One region of the Rossellomorea marisflavi genome, then DNA from elsewhere that is predicted to be linked to it. Evidence: riboswitches for the same ligand, from Rfam matches in the RefSeq annotation. Region 1 holds a riboswitch; each other region holds the start of a gene.
The links. A riboswitch is a leader RNA that binds a small molecule or an ion and turns the genes downstream of it on or off. The one in region 1 is predicted to bind lysine.
Positions count from the first base shown of each region.

Region 2: another riboswitch for lysine. It lies ahead of K6T23_RS21680 (transporter substrate-binding domain-containing protein); the one in region 1 lies ahead of K6T23_RS15620 (aspartate kinase).
Region 3: another riboswitch for lysine. It lies ahead of K6T23_RS17280 (Na+/H+ antiporter NhaC family protein); the one in region 1 lies ahead of K6T23_RS15620 (aspartate kinase).

Region 1 is NZ_CP081870.1:2,976,547-2,980,813, reverse strand. Features, by position in the region: gene uvrC (excinuclease ABC subunit UvrC) at 1-1,364, shown strand, start outside; lysine riboswitch at 1,408-1,586, shown strand; gene K6T23_RS15620 (aspartate kinase) at 1,775-3,013, shown strand; gene K6T23_RS15615 (YslB family protein) at 3,064-3,504, opposite strand; gene K6T23_RS15610 (succinate dehydrogenase cytochrome b558 subunit) at 3,835-4,267, shown strand, end outside.
Region 2 is NZ_CP081870.1:4,213,069-4,217,335, forward strand. Features, by position in the region: gene K6T23_RS21670 (amino acid ABC transporter ATP-binding protein) at 1-125, opposite strand, end outside; gene K6T23_RS21675 (amino acid ABC transporter permease) at 144-869, opposite strand; gene K6T23_RS21680 (transporter substrate-binding domain-containing protein) at 910-1,740, opposite strand; lysine riboswitch at 1,849-2,032, opposite strand; gene K6T23_RS21685 (GGDEF domain-containing protein) at 2,223-3,353, shown strand; gene K6T23_RS21690 (sigma-54-dependent transcriptional regulator) at 3,438-4,267, shown strand, end outside.
Region 3 is NZ_CP081870.1:3,300,104-3,304,370, reverse strand. Features, by position in the region: gene K6T23_RS17290 (bifunctional metallophosphatase/5'-nucleotidase) at 1-262, shown strand, start outside; gene K6T23_RS17285 (HD-GYP domain-containing protein) at 399-1,508, shown strand; lysine riboswitch at 1,639-1,820, shown strand; gene K6T23_RS17280 (Na+/H+ antiporter NhaC family protein) at 1,934-3,499, shown strand; gene K6T23_RS17275 (sodium-dependent transporter) at 3,755-4,267, shown strand, end outside.

The sequences.
Region 1 (4,267 bases):
CACTTCGGAAATGTACCACGCTGCCGGACCGTGCATGCCTGTACTACCATATGGGACAATGCCTGGCACCGTGCATCAAGGAAGTGAATAATGAAACCTACCGCGAGATGACGGATGAAATCGCCCGTTTCCTGAATGGCGGGTATAAGGAAATCAAGGAGCAGCTCTCCGTAAAGATGCAGGAAGCATCTGAAAAGATGGAATTCGAGCGTGCCATGGAATTCCGTGATCAGATCCAGCATATCGAGGCAACGATGGAAAAACAAAAGATGACCATGACGGACTTCACCGATCGCGATGTGTTCGGCTACGGCATCGACAAAGGATGGATGTGCGTCCAGGTATTCTTCGTACGGCAAGGGAAGCTCATCGAACGGGATGTTTCCCTGTTCCCGATCTATAATGAACCGGAGGATGAGTTCCTGACCTTCATTGGACAGTTTTATTCCAAGTCCAATCACTTCAAACCGAAGGAGATTTTCCTCCCGGAAGGAATCGATGTGGAACTCGTGGAGAAACTCCTTGACGTGAGGACCGTCCAACCGAAGCGCGGAAAGAAGAAGGAACTGGTGCGCCTTGCTGAGAAAAATGCCAAGCAGGCATTGAACGAGAAGTTCGCCCTGATCGAACGGGATGAAGACCGTACGATCAAAGCGGTGGAAAGACTCGGGGAACAGATGGGCATTTATACTCCGTTCCGTATCGAGGCATTCGATAACTCCAATATCCAGGGATCGGATCCCGTTTCGGCCATGATCGTGTTCCTAGACGGGAAGCCCGCAAAAAAGGAATACCGAAAGTACAAAATCAAGACCGTCACCGGACCGGATGATTATGAATCCATGAGGGAAGTGATCCGGAGAAGGTATGCAAGGGTGCTGAAGGAAGGACTGCCCCTCCCCGACCTGATTGTCATCGATGGAGGAAAGGGGCAGATCGAAGCGGCCCGGGAAGTGTTGGAGAACGAATTGGGTCTCGATGTGCCTCTGGGCGGTTTGGCAAAGGACGATAAGCATCAGACCTCGGAACTGCTGTACGGGAATCCCCTCCAGATCATCCCATTAGAGAAACGGAGTCAGGAATTTTATTTGCTTCAGCGCATACAGGATGAAGTCCACCGGTTCGCCATCACCTTCCATCGCCAGCTCAGGGGGAAAAGTGCGTTCCAATCCATGCTGGATGATATCGACGGAATCGGTCCGAAGCGTAAAAAACAGCTGTTGAAGCATTTTGGATCGATGAAACGGATGAAAGAAGCAACCTTGGAAGAGTTCAGGGAACTTGGGATCCCGGAGCGAGTCGCTATGGAACTTCATGAAAAACTTCATGATAATGGGGAAAAGGATGTTGATACCCAAAAATGATTGTGCTATAATGAACAAAAATTAAAAACATTATCACTTTTTAAGTGGTGATAGAGGTGCGGACTTCAATAGTACAGTTCACGGAAGGGTATGAGCCCTGGAGATGTGACTGGAAAGGGGAGGACCGCCGAAGTGAAGCCGCACTCATATCGGCTGCGCTGGTTCTGCATTTAATAGATGCAGGATTGTCAAGATGATTCATCTTGGAGAGCTATCTCACAATGCCGACTGAACCTTTTTTGTTCGTATGCAGTGTTCAAAAAGCAATGAGATGCTTCGTCTCATTGCTTTTTTTTATACCTGCTGCATGACGGTGTCCCCGGCATGGGGATGCCAAAAGCCGGAATCAGATAGTAGCTCTAATCCATCAGGGTGCTCCGCATCCAATCAAGAAGAAAGAGGGAGAAGCATTGGGTATAATCGTTCAGAAATTTGGCGGAACTTCGGTGGGATCAGTGGAACGGATTCAGCATGTGGCTTCACGTGTGGTGGAAGAGAAGGAAAAGGGGAATGACGTCGTCGTCGTCGTTTCCGCAATGGGAAAAACGACGGATGCCCTTGTAGGCATGGCAAAGGAAATCTGCTCGCAGCCGAGCAAACGTGAAATGGATATGCTTCTGTCTACAGGAGAGCAGGTGACCATCTCACTCTTGACGATGGCCCTCATCCAGGTCGGCCAGGACGCGATTTCGTTTACGGGCTGGCAGGCCGGGATCGAGACGGAATCCATCCACAGCAATGCCAGGATCACCAATATCCACACGGAAAAATTGGCATCCCATCTGAATGAAGGGAAGGTCGTCATCGTGGCCGGATTCCAGGGAATGACTGCATCAGGTGAGATCACCACCCTTGGCCGCGGCGGATCCGATACGACGGCCGTCGCCATCGCAGCAGCCCTGAAGGCGGAACGCTGTGACATTTACACAGACGTAGACGGGGTCTACACATCCGATCCCCGTTATATAAAAGCAGCAAGGAAGCTTTCCAGCATCTCCTATGACGAAATGCTGGAGCTTGCCAATCTTGGGGCGGGCGTCCTCCATCCGAGGGCCGTGGAATTTGCCAAAAACTATCAGATTCCATTGGAAGTCCGTTCAAGCATCGAGAGGATCGAAGGTACTTATATTGAGGAGGAAGCAAGCATGGAACAAAATCTAGTTGTACGCGGCGTAGCGTTCGAGAATGAAATCACAAGGGTGACGGTCTTCGGTCTGAATAATGCGTTGAAGGGGCTATCTTCGATCTTCACCACGCTAGCGGAGCATCACCTGAATGTTGATATCATCATTCAAAGTCAAACAGAACAGAATACGACCAATCTGTCGTTCTCCATCAAAGGACATGATCTTGAAGAGACCCTCGAGGTCCTCGAACAGCATAAAGAATCCCTTGGCTTCACCCATGTGGAATATGAAGGGGGACTGTCGAAGGTATCCATCGTCGGCTCAGGCATGATCTCGAATCCGGGTGTCGCAGCAGAGATGTTCGAAGTACTGGCAGATAACGGGATCACCATCAAGATGGTGAGTACATCTGAAATCAAAGTCTCCGTCGTCGTGGATGAAGATCTTATGAATAAAGCGGCACAGGTGCTGCATTCCTCTTTCCATCTTGATGAAGTGAAAGTGGAAGAAATCACCCTGTGATCATCAAAAAGCAGGCCCGCTCCTCATGGGAGCGGGCCTGCCTTCTGTGGTCATTCGACCCTGTCTTTGTCATCCCAGACGGCCGTGATCTTGACGGTCTGGTTTCGCTTATGTAGTTCATCAGTCGCTTCGGTGACGAATTTGTACTGCATTTGGACAAATTCGGCAAGAAAGCCCGTTTCCAATTTGAAGGAGGCATCCGATTTCAATGAATTGCGGCGCTTGACGAATTCCCCGCTGAGTTCGAACGTGATTTCGTTCTTCTTCTGCTCAACGATGGCGAGATCTCCCCATCCGGCTTCACGGAAGAATGAAATCAGTTCATCATTGGATGGAAGGGGGAATTTCCTTGCAAGCTGTTTACCGCCCCAGTACAGAATATCGGGTGTGTGTTTCCCGAGGATATCGGGTAGCAGCAGATCGCGTATCAGTTCATATCCGAAGACGGGAACGGACTGGGACTCTACGACTTCTTCTTTTTTCTGTTCCAAATATATCCCCTCTTTCTATAAAACTATTATATACATGAGAGGGAAATTAATCATCCCATACTCGAAAAAAAGTGGGCATGGGATATTTTGGCGCTATAACAAATCCTGTTTGTTTTGATTGAATTTTCTTACGATTTTGTGACAAATGCGGGACTAAATTATTTTTCCGATATTGTCGAATTTATGTATACGTTTTCTTGACGCTGTCACTCCATGGGAGTAAAATGGATGTGTCACATAATTGTTACAATATAAAATATGAATAAAAATCTAATTTTTATGCGGAGATTAGTTGGAAGATTCATATTTTATGATTAAGGGGGGTAAATCATGGCTGGAAATCGAGAGTTTAATTTTCGCAGGCTTCATTCATTACTAGGTGTGATTCCGGTTGGATTATTCTTAACGCAACATTTAGTGGTGAACCATTTTGCCACTGGCGGGGAAGAATCGTTCAATCAGGCAGCACATTTCATGGAAAGTCTACCTTTCCGCTATTTCCTGGAGATCTTCATCATTTTCCTTCCATTGTATTTCCATGCGATCTATGGAATCTACATTGCGTTCACGTCCAAGAATAACGCCAGCAGATTCGGATTCTTCCGTAACTGGATGTTCCTTCTTCAACGTGTATCCGGCGTCATCACGTTCATCTTCGTCACATGGCATATCTGGCAGACACGTGTCGCTGCATTCTTCGGCGCGGAAGTGAACTTCCAAATGATGGAGGAGATATTCTCCAACCCGTTCATGGTCGCATTCT
Region 2 (4,267 bases), 1.2 Mb from region 1:
CCGGAACCAGAGGAACCGATGATGCTCACCACTTCCCCTTTTCTCACTGAAAAGTCGATGTCCTTGAGCACTTCATGGGTGCCGAAGGATTTGTTCAAATGCTGGATGTCTATGACGTTTTCCACAGGGCTTCCTCCTTCTCCTTATTTGGCTTTCGCATCTACCATTGTGTAGCTGTCCGGTCCGTCGAGCTTCTTCTCGAAGTGACGGAGGATCTTGGTCACGGCGAATGTCATGACGAAGTAGATCATACATGCGACGAAGAATGATTCGAAGTAACGGAAGTTGTTCCCTGCCACGGATTTGGTCAGGAAGTACAGCTCCGATACAGAGATGACATTCAGGACGGATGTATCTTTGATATTGATGATAAAATGATTTCCCGTTGCCGGAAGAATATTACGGACGACCTGCGGCATGACGACGTTCCACATCGTCTGCACATGGTTCATCCCGATGGCCTGGGCAGCCTCGAATTGTCCTTTATCGATGGAGATGATCCCACCGCGGACGATTTCGGCCATATAGGCACCCGTATTGATGGAGACGACGATGAAAGCCGCTACCATGACGTTCATATCGAACCCGAAGGCCATGGCCGAACCGTAATAGATGACCATTGCCTGTACAATCATCGGCGTGCCCCGGAAGAATTCGATGTAGATGGATAGTACGATGTTCACTACTTTAAGGATGACCTTCTTCGGTCCGCTTTCAGGGACTGGGATGGTCCGGATGACACCTGCCAACAGGCCGATGGCGGCACCGATCACGGTACCGACAAAGGCAATCAACAGGGTCACACCCGCTCCTCGCAAGAACATGGCCCAGTTGTCTGTAATAATTCTGATGACCCACTCTAAGCTCATTGTTCTCCTCCTTCTTCATATTGCCTGACCAGCAACATGATTACTGCTCTGCAGGCTGATTCTTGATGGCCTGATCCATAATTTCCGTACGTTCGTCTTCTGAAATATCCTTCAATGCTTTATTGATTTCTTCCGTCAGGTCGCTTCCTTTTTCCACTCCTACTGCTATGGCCGTATCATCTTCTGACGTTTTGAACCCGTCATTGAATTCAACCATGGCAAAGTCGTCATTGGCTGTCGAAGCACTCACTGCTTCCGGACGTTCCGATACATATCCATCGATGATGCCTGATTGAAGGGCAACCCTCATGGCAGGGAAGTTATCCATTGCCGTTTCTTTGGAAACCCCTTTGATCTGATCGATCACAGAGTAGTGGAACGTATTCAATTGGGCAGTCACCTTAGCCCCTTTGAAGTCTTGGATCGACTTGGCTCCTTCATATTTACCGCCTTTTTTCACGACCATGACAAGATCGGACTTGTAGTAGTTATCAGAGAAGTCGATGGCTTTTTTTCGCTCAGCCGTTGGGGACATCCCTGCGACAATGGCGTCGATCTTACCTGAGTTCAGGGCAGGAACGAGTCCGTCCCACTCTGTTTTCACAACGACGAGTTTTTTGCCCATTTTATCTGCAAGCTTTTTCGCCATTTCCACGTCATACCCGCCGGCATATTCCTTGCTTCCTTTGATTTTAACTGCTCCATTGGCGTCCGTTTTTTGAGACCAGTTGAATGGTGCATATCCTGCTTCAAGACCTACAGTGAAAGTGTCTTTGTCTTCAGATCCGGAAGCACCGCTTTTCCCGCAGCCTGCCAACATAACCAGTGCCGAAACCAACAATAATGCGAAGATCGTTACTCTTTTTTTCATTCTTTTCGTCCCCCTGTTTTTTGTAAATGCTTTTGGACAAACAAAAAACGGCCTGAGATCAACTCAGGCCGTAGTATACGAAGTCACCCATAAGTCCTCTCTATTCCCCAATGAGATAGCACAACTCAATAAACCGGGACGTTTATTGAGACAGTCCTGCAGCTCTTAACTACAGACCCAGCAAGTCATACCGAGAAATATGATCCCACTTCGGCGACATTTCCTTCTCCCTGACATCGACGCTTCTCAAGCTCCGTCAAGGACTGTTAAATCTCGCACCTCTACCTCACTATTCATAGCGAGGTCTTATTAAATTTTCTCTAACAGTCTACAACTAAACCAGGAAACTGTCAATCCATTGAACTAGTCATTTATCCTGATTTCTGAAAGATTATGATCCCTGACAACCGACAAACACATAGAAAGTCCTGGGTCTGATATAATGAAGCATCTGAACGTTTACGAGTTAGGAGAGTGCTGGCATGGAAATCTACGTGAATTCCACCATCATCACAGCCGTCTTGTTTATCGGCTTCTTGTTCACCTTGATCATGGTTGGAGCATACGGATTCACCCACAAAAGGGATTCGACCTTGAATCGATTCTTTTTGGCCAAGTGCCTCCAGATCACGGCCGTTTCCCTAATGGTGTTCCGTGGGGATATTCCGGATGTACTGTCGATTTGGCTGGCAAACATCGCCTTATATGCCGGGACCTCTTTGGAAGTTGCAGCGCTAGTGAATCTTCAGGGCTTTTTACGTCCTAAGATGAGGCTCATCTATATATATGTGACGATCGTCGGGATTATGGGCTTTTCCATCTTATTTATCTTTGGCAGCACAGAGCCTATCCGCATCGCTTACTATTCGTTCGTGACGGCCATCCTTCTTTCACCGGTTTGTCTGGTCGGTTTCAGGAGTTCATCCCTTCTGATGAAGGTTGTGGGTCTGCTTTATGGGGTTGGCGTCATCTTCTCCATCGTCCGGGGCTTCAGTTCATTCTTCATCCCCATCCAATCCTTTACTCTATATAATCCCGGAGTCCTTCAATTGGTTGTCCTGCTAACTTTTTATGTATTATCGAATCTGATGAATCTTGCCTTCCTTCTTTTGATGAAGGAAAAGGTCGACCGGGAACTCGTCATCTTGGCAAATCAGGATGATCTGACAGGAGTACTGAATAGACGGGCATTCACCAGAAGCGCAGAAGAACTTATTCGTCACAACAAAAAAGGGATGCAACACTCGTTCCTTCTCTTTGATGTCGATCATTTTAAACAGATCAACGATACATATGGTCACTTGGCAGGGGATCAAGTCCTTCAAGATATGACCACAACGATACAGGGTCAATTAACGGATAAGGACCTGTTTGGACGATATGGTGGAGATGAATTTGCCATCTTGCTTGTTGATAAAGGGATAGAGGCCTCAAATCGCTTCACTGAACAATTGATTTCTTCTCTCCACTCAACCAAGAGCACCGTCCCATATCAAGTCAGTATAGGCATCACCACCTTCAAGACCTCAACTTTGGAAGAGCTTTATGCCTGTTGTGATGAAGCCTTGTATGAAGCAAAAAAAGCGGGTCGTAATCAATTCAAGAGATGGTGACCGGCGGATACCTCCTCGTGACATCAGTACCCAGGTGTGACATAATAGTGTTTAAATATGCAACAGATTAGGAGTATGTCGGACATGAAAGTTCTCTTAATAGCACCTTATAGTGGGATGGCTGAAGTCAGCAAGCAGCTTGACCTCCCTCCAGACGTGAAGATGGACGTCACTGTCGCCAACCTCGAGGAGGGGGCTGACTTTGCACGTCAAACGATGCTGGAGGAGTACGATATCATCATCAGTCGCGGAGGCACGGCACTGGCAATCGAACAGGTGGCTTCCCTACCGGTGATCCATATTCAAATATCAGGCTACGATATGCTACGCGTCTTTACGCTGATTAAAAACATCGGAAAGAAAGTCGCGCTAGTCGGATTTGCGTCTGTTACACAAGGGGCCGCAACTCTATGCAATATCCTTGAATACGACATTGAAGTAAAGACCATTGCCAACAGGACGGAAGTGAAGGCCCTCCTCGAATCCCTCAAGGAAGCCGGTTATGAATCCATCATAGGCGATGTGGTAACCGTGCAAGCTGCCGAATCCATGGGCCTTCATGGAGTGCTTATCACTTCAGGAAAAGAGGCATTGATCCAAGCAATTGAGGAAGGAAGACGTGCTTTCCAGCTTTCCAAAAAGGTAAGGCATAATTACGATATCTTCCATCAGCTTTTCCATGAATTCCCTTACCCAACTGCCGTAATCGGAAAAGACCTTCTGATTCATGAGCAAAATGCGGCTTACCGTGCGTACCTTGATGACAACGCGTTAACCCAATCAACCATTAAACGTCCACTGGAAGAAGTGTTGAGTACAGGAAAGAACCAGTGGTTGAAACTTGAACACGGGAACCAGTTTTTAGTGGTTCAACTTTTCAAACTCACGGATACGAAGGCCGGAATGATGTGCTT
Region 3 (4,267 bases), 320 kb from region 1:
GCCAGCCCTTGAAGTGAAAGGTCTGGGATTCAGGGGTAGGGTACTCGGGCAATTCGTCTACACCAATATCAGCTTTACTGAAGGTGATCTGTTGGTGGGGGGAGCACGTCTTGACCCACATGAGAGCTACAAGGTGGCTCTGCCGGATATGTTTACATTCGGTCACTTCTTCCCATCCCTTAAAACAAAACCCAAGAAATATTTCATGCCTGAATTCTTACGGGATGTGCTTGGGTGGAAACTAGGCAAAATGAAGAATTGATGGAACCGATTTGCCATTCTTCTATGAATAATCCCTTGCAATAGGTAATTATACCTTGCAGAATTACAGGTTTCCTTTATAATGGACATATTAGTAAATTTTGTCGAAAAATGAAGGGGATATATAGGAGATTAGTATGATGCTCATTTCTACAAGGTCCATCAGATCCGGCATGGTTCTAGGTTCACCGGTCTATAACATGAGAGGGAAGATGCTGATTCATGATCGCGTGCCGCTCACGGATCGCATGATTCAGCGGCTGTTAGAGTTGAATATCCAATATGTTTATATCGAAGATTCTCTTTCCCATGGAATTGAGGTCAAAGAGACCGTTTCAAAGAAAGTGAGACAGGAGACGATCAAAAGCATCGAGAAGGCATTCAGTCAGGTCAAGCAATCGAGCATCCCGAAAAGCGTGCTGTTTGAGGAGAGTGCCAGGCAAATGACTGGCATCATCGGAGTCGTCCTGCAGGAAGTCAAGGAGAACAATGACCTTCTGACGATCCTGACAGATGTCTTCTCCTATGATTCTTATATCTTTCATCATTCGTTCAATGTGACACTTTATACCCTTTCGATCGGCCTCAAGCTGAATCTTCCCCAAAAGCAGCTGGAACAGCTCGGGGTGGGAGCGATTCTTCATGATATCGGCAAGATGTGCATATCTGAGGAAATCCTCATGAAGCCGGGCAGACTGACGGAAGCGGAATTTGCTGAAATCAAACTTCACTCCGAGAGGGGATTCGAAATTCTCCGCGGCCTCCATTCAGTATCCATCCTGGTAGCGCACTGTGCGTATCAGCATCATGAGAGATTAGACGGATCCGGGTATCCCCGGGGGATCAAGGAAGAAGATATCCATCCATTCGCCAAGATCATCGCGGTCGCTGACGTCTTTGATGCCATGACCTCCAATCGGGTATACCGGGATGCCATGCTTCCCCATCAGGCCCTCGAGATCCTTTATGCAGGAGCGGGGACCTTGTTCGACAGGGAGGTCATTGAAGCCTTCAGGCGCTCCGTGGCCATCTATCCGAATGGAATGATCATCGAGCTGAATGATGATCGGAAAGCCATCGTGGCCGAGCAGAATCAAGGGGTGACCGACCGCCCTGTTGTCCGGATCGTCGAAGAAGGGGGAGAACGGCTGGAATCCCCTTATGAAATCGATTTAAGCAAGGAATTTGATGTGATCATCACAGGCTTTGATCCGGATTTTGAAGTCGGGATTCCTTCCCGTACATGACCTCTCACTAGTGGGGGTCTTTTTTGCGTGATAGGTTTAAAATATTTCCAATGGGGAATATTCATTGTCAAAGACCCGGCAGTTTGATATAGTTGTATAGAAAATTTTATAAGCAACCACATCGTCAATCCGATGGGGTAGAGGCGCAGGGTTCATTAGTAAGCTGTTTGAGGATGACAACAGAGAGAACAGATGAAAGGGAACTTTTGCCGAAGTAGTCATGCATGTCGAATGCATGGATGCTGGGGTCATCTTGAAAAAGGATGACACTGTCATTATAGAGGCACTCTATAATGGGGAGCTACAGATCGTGATGGAGCACTGACGTTACTGACAAGGTAATGATAGTATCTCTATCATTGCCTTTTTTGTTTGCCTTCTATCATGTTTCAGCATTCCCCCCTATCAATTCATAGGAGGAAATCATGGAAAACACCATTTATTCATTAATCCCGCCACTCTTGGCCATCTTGATGGTCGTATTGACGCGGAGGGTACTATTATCCCTCGGTGTAGGGATTGTGGCATCCGCACTTTTAATAGCTAATTTTTCGATCGGTGAAACGCTCTCCCTCGTATGGGATGGATTCATCGGAAATCTTTACGCAGATGGAGAATGGAATAAGGGGAATATCTTCATCATTCTTTTCCTGCTTCTGCTTGGTATCATCACGGCATTCATCAATATCACGGGCGGAAGCCGTGCCTTCGGTGAATGGGCCATCAAGCGCGTGAAGACCCGCAGGGGTGCACAACTCCTTGCTGCCGTACTCGGTATCATCATCTTCATCGATGATTATTTCAATGCACTTGCGGTCGGTCAGGTGGCACGTCCTGTCACGGACCGTCACAACATTTCAAGGGCAAAACTTGCCTATATCATTGATTCTACCTCAGCCCCAATCTGTGTTGTTTCACCGGTTTCAAGCTGGGGGGCGTACATCATCGGGATCATGGGAACGATCCTGGCTGCCCATAATGTAACCGACATCTCGGCATTTTCAGCCTTCGTGCAAGTTGTTCCCATGAACTTCTACGTTTGGGCCACGATCCTTTTCGTATTGTTGATTGCCATCAGGGGTATCGACTTTGGCAAAATGCGGGAGCATGAAGTGAAAGCAATCCAGACTGGAGAGCTGTATGATGCATCAAAAGAAATCCCTGGAGAGCTTAAAAATGAGCTTCCCGTCAGTCCTAGGGGAACAGTAGGTGACCTTGTCTGGCCCATCGTCGCTCTTGTCGTAGGGACAGTCGGGGCCATGCTTTGGACTGGATACCGTGCGGTGGGATCTTTCGACCTTCTCAAAGTGTTCGAGAACACCGATGTAACGCTTTCTCTGATTCTCGGAGGGATCGTCGGATTCATCGTTTCCCTGCTCTTCTTCCTCAGACAGGTGAGCATGAAAGGCGTGGAAGGGAGTGCGCTCGGTAAAGGGATCATTGAAGGGGTTAAGTCGATGTTGCCAGCCGTTTACATTTTGTTCTTCGCTTGGACGATCGTTACGCTGATCGGAGAATTGGAGACAGGAAAGTATCTTGCAGGTCTCGTTGAACAATCGAACATACCTGTTGCGGCCCTGCCGTTCATCCTGTTCGTTGTGGCTGGATTCATGGCCTTTTCAACGGGAACTTCTTGGGGATCCTTCGGGTTGCTACTCCCGATTGCTGGAGAGATTGCGGCCAACACGGATATTACGATCCTGCTTCCATCAATGGCTGCTGTCCTTGCTGGAGCGGTATTCGGAGACCACTGTTCTCCGATTTCAGACACCACCATTCTTTCCTCCACCGGGGCAGGGAGCAATCACATCGACCACGTCCTCACCCAGCTGCCATATGCCCTCATTGCAGCGGGTGCAGCCGCTGTCGGCTATCTTGTCCTTGGATTCACCGAGAACACGTGGCTCGGGCTGTTGACGGTCATCGTGCTCGTTGTTGGAGTATCGTTCCTGGTCGGCAAGAAATCAGAAACAGTGGCAGAACAGCATTAGCAAGAAGCCGGGAATTCATCCCGGCTTCTTTTTTAATTCGGGAATGATGAGTTATCAACAGTTCTCCGCAAGCGCATCTTTATATGGGGAAAGAGGTGTGGGGAATTAGTAATGCATTCTCCTGTAATGTATCTGAATTATGAAAAATCTCTTTGACAATTGTCCTAGAACTAGCTATACTGTCTTTAGATTTAATGTTCAGAAAATATAAAAATTTCAATCTTATATGATTGGAATGACACAGGGGGAAATAAGATGGAAAATCGCAGTCAGTTCGGCACCCGTGCAGGCTTTATTATGGCGGCTGTCGGATCCGCCATTGGACTAGGGAATATCTGGCGCTTTCCGGCGGTCGCCTATGAAAATGGAGGAGGAGCATTCTTCATCCCGTATCTATTCGCTCTCTTAACGGCGGGGATTCCGCTTTTGATCCTGGAATTCACGATCGGGCATAAATATCGTGGCTCAGCTCCTCTTTCTTATTTCAGGATGAACCGCAAGCTTGAATGGCTTGGCTGGTGGCAGGTTGCCATTGCGTTTGTCATCTCGACCTACTACTCAGTCATCATCGCCTGGGCCATGTCGTACAGTGTATTCTCCTTCAATCTTGGCTGGGGAGATGATACAGAAGGTTTCTTGTTCGGGGAATACTTGAAACTGGATGTGAGTGCAGGGCAGACGGGAAGCATCGTCCCTGGCGTATTCATTCCACTGGTCATTGTATGGGTGGTTGCCCTCGGTATCCTCTTCCGTGGAGTCAAAAAGGGA